3 regions of the Quadrisphaera sp. KR29 genome follow, and region 1 is predicted to be linked to each of the others. Evidence: riboswitches for the same ligand, from Rfam matches in the RefSeq annotation. Region 1 holds a riboswitch; each other region holds the start of a gene.
What was found. Region 1 has a riboswitch for S-adenosylmethionine ahead of ACUN9U_RS16165 (ABC transporter ATP-binding protein). Riboswitches for the same ligand answer to the same signal wherever they lie in the genome.

Region 2: linked by a shared signal. The riboswitch ahead of ACUN9U_RS15245 (MetQ/NlpA family ABC transporter substrate-binding protein) and the one ahead of ACUN9U_RS16165 (ABC transporter ATP-binding protein) in region 1 are both predicted to bind S-adenosylmethionine.
Region 3: linked by a shared signal. The riboswitch ahead of ACUN9U_RS06245 (methionine ABC transporter ATP-binding protein) and the one ahead of ACUN9U_RS16165 (ABC transporter ATP-binding protein) in region 1 are both predicted to bind S-adenosylmethionine.

The regions. Positions count from the first base shown of each region.
Region 1 is NZ_JBQXXG010000022.1:11,040-13,290, reverse strand. Features, by position in the region: gene ACUN9U_RS16175 (M48 family metalloprotease) at 1-593, opposite strand, end outside; gene ACUN9U_RS16170 (BlaI/MecI/CopY family transcriptional regulator) at 605-976, opposite strand; SAM riboswitch class I at 1,346-1,443, shown strand; gene ACUN9U_RS16165 (ABC transporter ATP-binding protein) at 1,449-2,251, shown strand, end outside.
Region 2 is NZ_JBQXXG010000018.1:58,116-60,366, forward strand. Features, by position in the region: gene ACUN9U_RS15245 (MetQ/NlpA family ABC transporter substrate-binding protein) at 1-925, opposite strand, end outside; SAM riboswitch class IV at 1,055-1,164, opposite strand; gene ACUN9U_RS15250 (methyl-accepting chemotaxis protein) at 1,324-2,251, opposite strand, start outside.
Region 3 is NZ_JBQXXG010000005.1:99,478-101,728, reverse strand. Features, by position in the region: gene ACUN9U_RS06245 (methionine ABC transporter ATP-binding protein) at 1-955, opposite strand, end outside; SAM riboswitch class IV at 1,250-1,361, opposite strand; gene ACUN9U_RS06240 (maleylpyruvate isomerase N-terminal domain-containing protein) at 1,497-2,246, shown strand.

The sequences.
Region 1 (2,251 bases):
GGAAGGCCCGCCAGCAGGGGGTCGAGCGCGGCCGACCACGCGGTGGCGGCGCGCAGGAGGTCGTGGTGGTCGTGCAGGTGGGCGCGCTCGTGGGCCAGCAGGGCCGCCTGCTCCTCACCGGGCAGGGCCTCCAGCAGGGCCCGGGACACCACGACGCGTCCTCCCCGGCTGGGCAGGGCGAAGGCCTCCGCGCCGTCGTCGACGACCACGACGCCCCCGACCCGCCCGCCCAGGCGGGCGCACAGGTCGTCAGCCGCCCGCAGGGCCAGCGCGCGGCGCCGGTGCAGCGCAGCGGCGCGCAGCGCACCGGCCAGCAGCACGGCCACGGCCACCAGCGAGGCCTGCTGCGGCACCGGCACGTGGTGGGCGAGGCGGCCCGCGTCGTACGCGGCCCGGGCGGCGACCGCGGGCAGCTGGGCGACCAGCACGACCAGGTGCAGCAGCAGCACCAGCGCGGTGGTCAGGGCGCAGCCGACGGCGCACGCGGCGAGCACCACCGTGGCGGCCCGGGGCGGGCACCGGCGCGCCACCGCCGGGGCTCCCAGCGCGAGCAACAGGCTGGCGACCAGGGGCGCCTGCAGGGCGTAGACCACCGCCTGCGGCCTCAGCCGCGCCGCTCGGCGTCGCGCAGGAGCCGCTCGAGCACGGGCACGTCCTCCGGGGCGAGGTCGCCGACGAAGCGGGCCAGCACCGCCTCGCGGCGCTCGCTGGACTCCAGGGTCCGGCGCATCCGCGCCGCGGCGACCTCGGTGGCGTCGGCCACCCGGTAGCGGTGCGCCCGCCCGTCGCGCTCGCGCAGCACCAGGCCCTTCTCGTGCAGGCGCGCCAGGGTGGTCATCACCGTGGTGTAGGCGAGGTCCCCGGCCAGGCGCTCGCGCACCTCCGCGGGGGTGGCGGGGGCTCCTGCGGCGCCCAGGGCCGCGAGCACCTCCCGCTCGAGGTCACCTCGCCCGCGCCGCGCGCCTGCCGTCACCACACCGCCATCATGCCTGCTCAGCGGCCCAGTCCTCCAGTGGGACGACCTGCGTGGTCGGCCCGTCCAGGCTGGCGGCGTCGAGCAGCGCCTCGAGAGAGGCGATCAGCTGCTCCGTCGCGGTGTCCACGTCGGCGAGGTTGTCGGGCGCGCGGGGACCTGTCCACCGAGCAGCACTCCGACCGGGCGACGCGGTCACCGGCGCGGGCGCGGACCCTCCCCCGAGCGGACGCCGCGGGGGCACGGGCCGTCACGGGCCGCAGCCCCCGGGCGAGCACCCGGCCCGGACCGGGACCGGCCCCGCAGCCGCCGCGGGGCTCCGCGGGGGACCTGGAGGGCCGACCTGCCCCGCGGACCCCGTACCATCGGGCCCGACCATCCCGAGCGGCCGAGAGACCTGGCTCAGCGACGCCGCAGCAACCACCCGAGGTGCTCCCTCGGACCGGTGCTACCGCCAGGACCGATGGAGGCCGTCGTGTCCAGCGCCGTCAGCGCACCCTCGCGCACCCGCACCGGGGCCGCCGCCCAGCCCCCGCACCCCTCGGCAGCCGGTGGGGCCGGCTCGCCGGTCCCCGTCCGGCTGGAGGGGGTCGGCCGCCGCTTCGGGGACCACGTCGTCCTGGAGGGCGTGGACCTCGACGTCGCCGCAGGAGAGGTGGTGGCCCTGCTGGGCCCCTCCGGGTGCGGCAAGTCGACGCTCCTGCGCGCGGTCGCCGGCCTGGACTCCCCCGACGCCGGCCGGGTGCTGCTCGACGGCGGCCCGGTGCGCGACCACGACCCCCGCTGCGCCGTCGCCTTCCAGGAGCCGCGCCTGCTGCCGTGGCGCACCCTCGCCGGCAACACCGCCCTGGGGCTGCCGCGCGGCACCCCGGCGCAGGAGGGCCGCGAGCGCGTGGCGGCCCTGCTCGACGTCGTCGGCCTGTCGCGCTTCGCCGGCCACCGGCCGCGCAGCGTCTCAGGAGGCATGGCGCAGCGCGCCGCCCTGGCGCGGGCGCTGGCCCGCCGCCCGGGCGTGCTGGTCCTGGACGAGCCCTTCGCCGCGCTCGACGCGCTGACGCGCCTGACGATGCAGGACCTCCTGCTGGAGGTGCTGGCGGCCACGCCCACCACCGTCCTGCTCGTCACCCACGACGTCGACGAGGCCCTCCACCTGGCTGACCGCGTCGTCGTCCTGGGCCGCCCGGAGGGCGCTGCCCCCGAGGCCGGGGCGGGGGTGCTGCGCACCACCGCCGTGCAGGTGGCGCACCCCCGCGACCGCGGTGACGCCCACCTGGCCGC
Region 2 (2,251 bases), on a different contig from region 1:
TCTTGTCGACCACGACGGCGCTGGAGTAGTCCTGCGCGAAGACCTCCTGCACGCGCGGGTCGTGCCACAGCTCCGCCAGCGCGAGGTAGGTGGGGTCCTGCACGTCGGCGGCGCGCGCGGCGAAGATGTTGACGTAGGGCGCGGCGGCCGGTGCGGCCGGGTCGTCGGCGACGATCACCTGGTCGGCGGTCAGGCCGGCGGCGGTCGCGTAGTTGTTGTTGACGACGGCGGCTGCCGCGGAGCCGCTCTGGAGGGCGCGGGCGGTCTGGTCGGCGGAGATCGGCGTGACCTCGACCTTCGCGCTCGTGATGTCGTCGACCGAGGAGAAGGCGGTCCCGCCGCCGTCCAGCTGCACCAGGCCGGCCGACTGCAGGAGCAGCAGGGCGCGTGCCTCGTTGATGGCGTCGTCCGGGACGGCGACGACGGCGCCCTGCGGCAGCGCCGCGACGTCGCTCACCGTGGTCGAGTACAGCGGCAGGGGGTACACGGCGGTCGCACCGACGGGCTCGATGTCGTCACCGGAGGTGACGTTGTAGTTGGCCAGGTACTGGATGTGCTGGAACTGGTTGAGGTCGACCTGGCTCTGGCTCAGCGCCGGGTTCGGCAGGCTGTAGTCGGAGAAGTTCACCAGCTCGACGTCGACCCCCAGCTCGCTCTCCGCCAGCTCCGTGTAGGTCTCCCAGTACGGCAGGGCGCTGTCGGAGACGCCGATCTTCACGCTGCTGCGGTACTCCCCCGTCGAGCTGGCGCCGCCACCAGCAGCCGCGGCGGGCGCGTCGTCGCCGCCGCGGTTCGCGAGCCAGACACCCCCGCCCACGAGGAGGAGCAGGACGACGGCGGCCGCAGCGATCGCCGCGACCGGCGCCTTCCGCTTCGGCTTGTCGGGCAGGGCGGGGCCGCTGCTGCTGGGGGCGGGGCTGGACATGGCTCTCCCTGGGGTGCGTGGGACGTGGTGCCGTGCGCGGGCGCGGCGGGGGGCCGGGGAGGGGGTCAGCGGGGACAGCGCCGTGCGCGCGGCGCAGGCGGTGGTGTCCTCACGACGTCTCCTCGGGCGGGTCCGCTCTTGCCGTGCTGGTCGCACGGCCGGGTCGTCACCTGGAGCACCCCGCCGCGGAGGAGGGTTGCCGGACAGCCAGCCAGGGCTTCGCGCTGTCGCTCGTGACCTGGTCCAGACGGTACGGACGCCGTCCGGCGGGCGTCAAACCGGGGTGCGCGGCGCACGCGGACCGCCCGCCCCGCGACGGCGGGACGGGCGGCGTGGCGGGCGGTGGGAGAGAGCCAGGGGCGGGCGGTGGGGGGAGCCGGGTGCGGGTGCCCCGGGTCTCAGCGGCGCTGACCAGCCTGGAAGGCGCCGGCCATGGAGGCCTGCTCGGCCAGCACGTCGGAGGTGCGCGCCTGGACGGCGTCGAGCTGGCCGATGGTGGCCGCGGCGGTGGTGATGCCCTCCGCGACGGACTCCGAGGAGCGCTGGATGTCGGCGATCCGCTGGGCCACCTGCTCGGTGGCCTCGGCGGTGGCGCGCGCCAGCTCCTTGACCTCGCCCGCCACCACGGCGAAGCCGCGGCCGGCCTCCCCGGCGCGGGCGGCCTCGATGGTGGCGTTGAGCGCCAGGAGGTTGGTCTGGGCGGCGATGGAGGAGATCACCTTGATGATGTCGCCGATGGCCGCGGACGCGGCGCTCAGCGCGGCGACCTCGGCCTCCACGGCCTGGGCCTGCGCCGCGCCCGCCTGCCCCACCCGGGCGGCGTCCTCGGAGGCCGACCGCAGGCGCGAGACGGTGTCGAACAGGGCGCTGGCGGCGGCGGCGTCGTCCTCGGAGCGCTGGAGGGACTCCAGGCGCAGCGAGACGATGTCGGCGACCTGGCGCAGCGCCGCCTCGCGGGAGGCGGACAGCGTCGTCGTCGTGGTGGTGAAGAAGTCCATGGTGCCGACGACGCTGCCTGCGGTGATGACGGGGAAGCAGACGCCGGAGCGGACCCCGGCGCGCTGGGCGGCGGGCGCCCGCACGCAGTCCTTGAGCTCCCCGAGGTCCTCCACCGCCACCAGGTCGCGCGCCCGCCAGGCCCGGCCCGACAGGCCCACGCCCTCGGCGAAGGAGGCCGCCAGCGTGACCCTGCGGAACTCCTCGCCGGCCGACCCGGACTCCTGGACGAAGCGCAGCACGGGCTCGTCCTCGGCCATGGCCCAGTAGGAGCCGTAGGCCCACCCGAAAGCCGAGCGCACGGAGTCCAGCGCCGAGCTGAGCACCTGC
Region 3 (2,251 bases), on a different contig from region 1:
GAGCGGCCTCGACGTCGTCGTCGTCCAGGTGCGCCGGGGCGCCGACGACGGCGTGGCCGACGGCCACCCCGGCCACGGTGCTCAGCGACGCGCCCAGCAGCTCGAGGTCGGTGCCGAGGGCGCGGGAGGCGCGGACCAGCCAGTCGGTCGGGACGCGGGTGCCGGCGTGGCTGACCACCCACACCGACCGCTGCCGGCCCTCCTCGGTGGCGCCCGCGTGCGCGCGCCGCGGCAGCAGCTCCCGGCCGAGCGGGGACGCCGGGGTGTGGAGCAGGTCCACCAGGGCGCCGTGCTCGACGATGCGGCCGTGGTCGAGCCGGGCGACCGTGTCGGCCACCGCGACGACGGTGTCCATCTCGTGGGTGATGAACAGGACGGCCAGCTGCAGGTCGTCGCGCAGCTCCTTGAGCAGCGCGACGATGCTCGCCGTGGCCTGCGGGTCCAGGCCGGAGGTGGCCTCGTCGGAGAGCAGCACGCTCGGCCGCAGCGCGAGGGCGCGGGCGATGCCCACGCGCTGGCGCTGGCCGCCGGACAGCTCGTGCGGGTGGCGGTGGGCCTTGTCGGCCAGGCCGACGCGCTCCAGCAGCTCGGCGACCCGCGCTCTGCGCTGCGCAGGCACCACGCCGAGGTGCTTGAGCGGCAGCTCGACGTTCTGTGCGGCGGTGCGGCGTGTCAGCAGGCCGTCGGCCTGGAACACGGTGCCGATGCCGCGACGGGCCTCGCGCAGGTCGCGCTCGGACAGGGCGGTGAGGTCGCGCCCGCCGACGAGCACGGAGCCCGAGGTCGGGCGCTCCAGCAGCGTGGTGCAGGCGGCGAGCGTGGACTTGCCGGCGCCGGACGGGCCGACGACGGCGGTGATCTCGCCGGGGGAGACCGTGAGGTCGAGGGAGTCCAGCACGGTGGTGGCGTGCTGGCCCTCGCCGTAGGTCTTGGTGAGCGACCTGAGCTCGATCACGGCTCGATCACCGTGGCCTCCAAGGTGGTGGGTGGGGCGTTCCGGGCAGGGGGCATCGCCGCTCGGCGGTCACGCACAGTGAGCGCGAGCAGTGGGTGGGGGGGCGCCGGGGGAGCGGCGCGGAGAGGTGCGACGCGCGGGGCAGCGACCGCTGCCGACGCTCCGAGCAGGGACGAGCGGTCAGCGGTGCGTGCGCTGGGGCCGAGGGCCGGCCGTGTCAGCGGGCTGCGGTCAGGCGCGTCGCCAGCGACAGTCGCCGCTGGTGGGGGCGTGCGTCAGCACGTCGGCTCCTCTGAGTCGTCCTTGCCCGTGCCGGTGGGCACGGACCTGGTCTTCACCCGGAGCACCCCATGACGAGCAGGGTTGCCGGCCAGCGAGCCGGGGCTTGGCGCTGGCGCTCATGACCTTGGCAGGACCGTAGCGGGTCGGTCGCCCGAGAGTCAACGCTGTGTCACGACCAGCGTGGCGGGACCTCGGCGTCCGCTGTCGGGGCCGGGTGTGCCGCGGGCACCGCCTGGGCCGCTAGCGTCCGCGTGTGGAGATGGCGCGCGCCGCGGACCTGGTCGAGCGGGAGGCCGGGCGGCTCGCCGCGGCCCTGCGGCCGGAGGGCCTCGCCGTCGTCGTCCCCGGTTGCCCGGGGTGGACGCTGGCCGACCTCGCGCGCCACACCGGAGGGGTGCACCGCTGGGCGCGGGCAGCACTGGGCACGGCCCCCGACGGCTCTCCCGGTGGCGAGCCGTCAGGACCGCCGGACGACGACGCCGTGCCCGCGTGGTTCGCCGTCGGAGCCGGAGAGCTCGTGGCGGCGCTGGCCTCGCTGTCTCCGGCGGCGCCCTGCTGGACGTTCGCCGCCGCCGAGGCGCCCGCGACGGCCGCCTTCTGGGCGCGGCGCCAGGCGCACGAGACCGCCCTGCACCGCTGGGACGCCGAGTCCGCGCTCGCGGCCGCCGGCCTCGCCGCTGCTCCCGACCCGGCGACGTGGCTGGGGGAGGACGTCGCCGCGGACGGTGTGGCGGAGGTCGCCGACGTCATGCTCCCGCGGCAGGTGCGCCTGGGACGCACCCCGGCGCTGCCGGGGGCGCTGGCGCTCGAGAGCCCGTCCGGCCGCAGCCTGCTCGGCGGTGCGGGCGCTCCTCAGCCAGCCGCGGAGCTGCGCGGCCCCGCACCGGCGCTGCTGCTCCTGGTGTGGGGGCGCACCACCCTCGACGCCGAGCTGGCGACCGGCCGGTTGGCGCTGGCGGGCAGCCGCGACGCCGCAGCGCGGCTGCTGTCCGGCGCCCTCACCCCCTGAGGCCC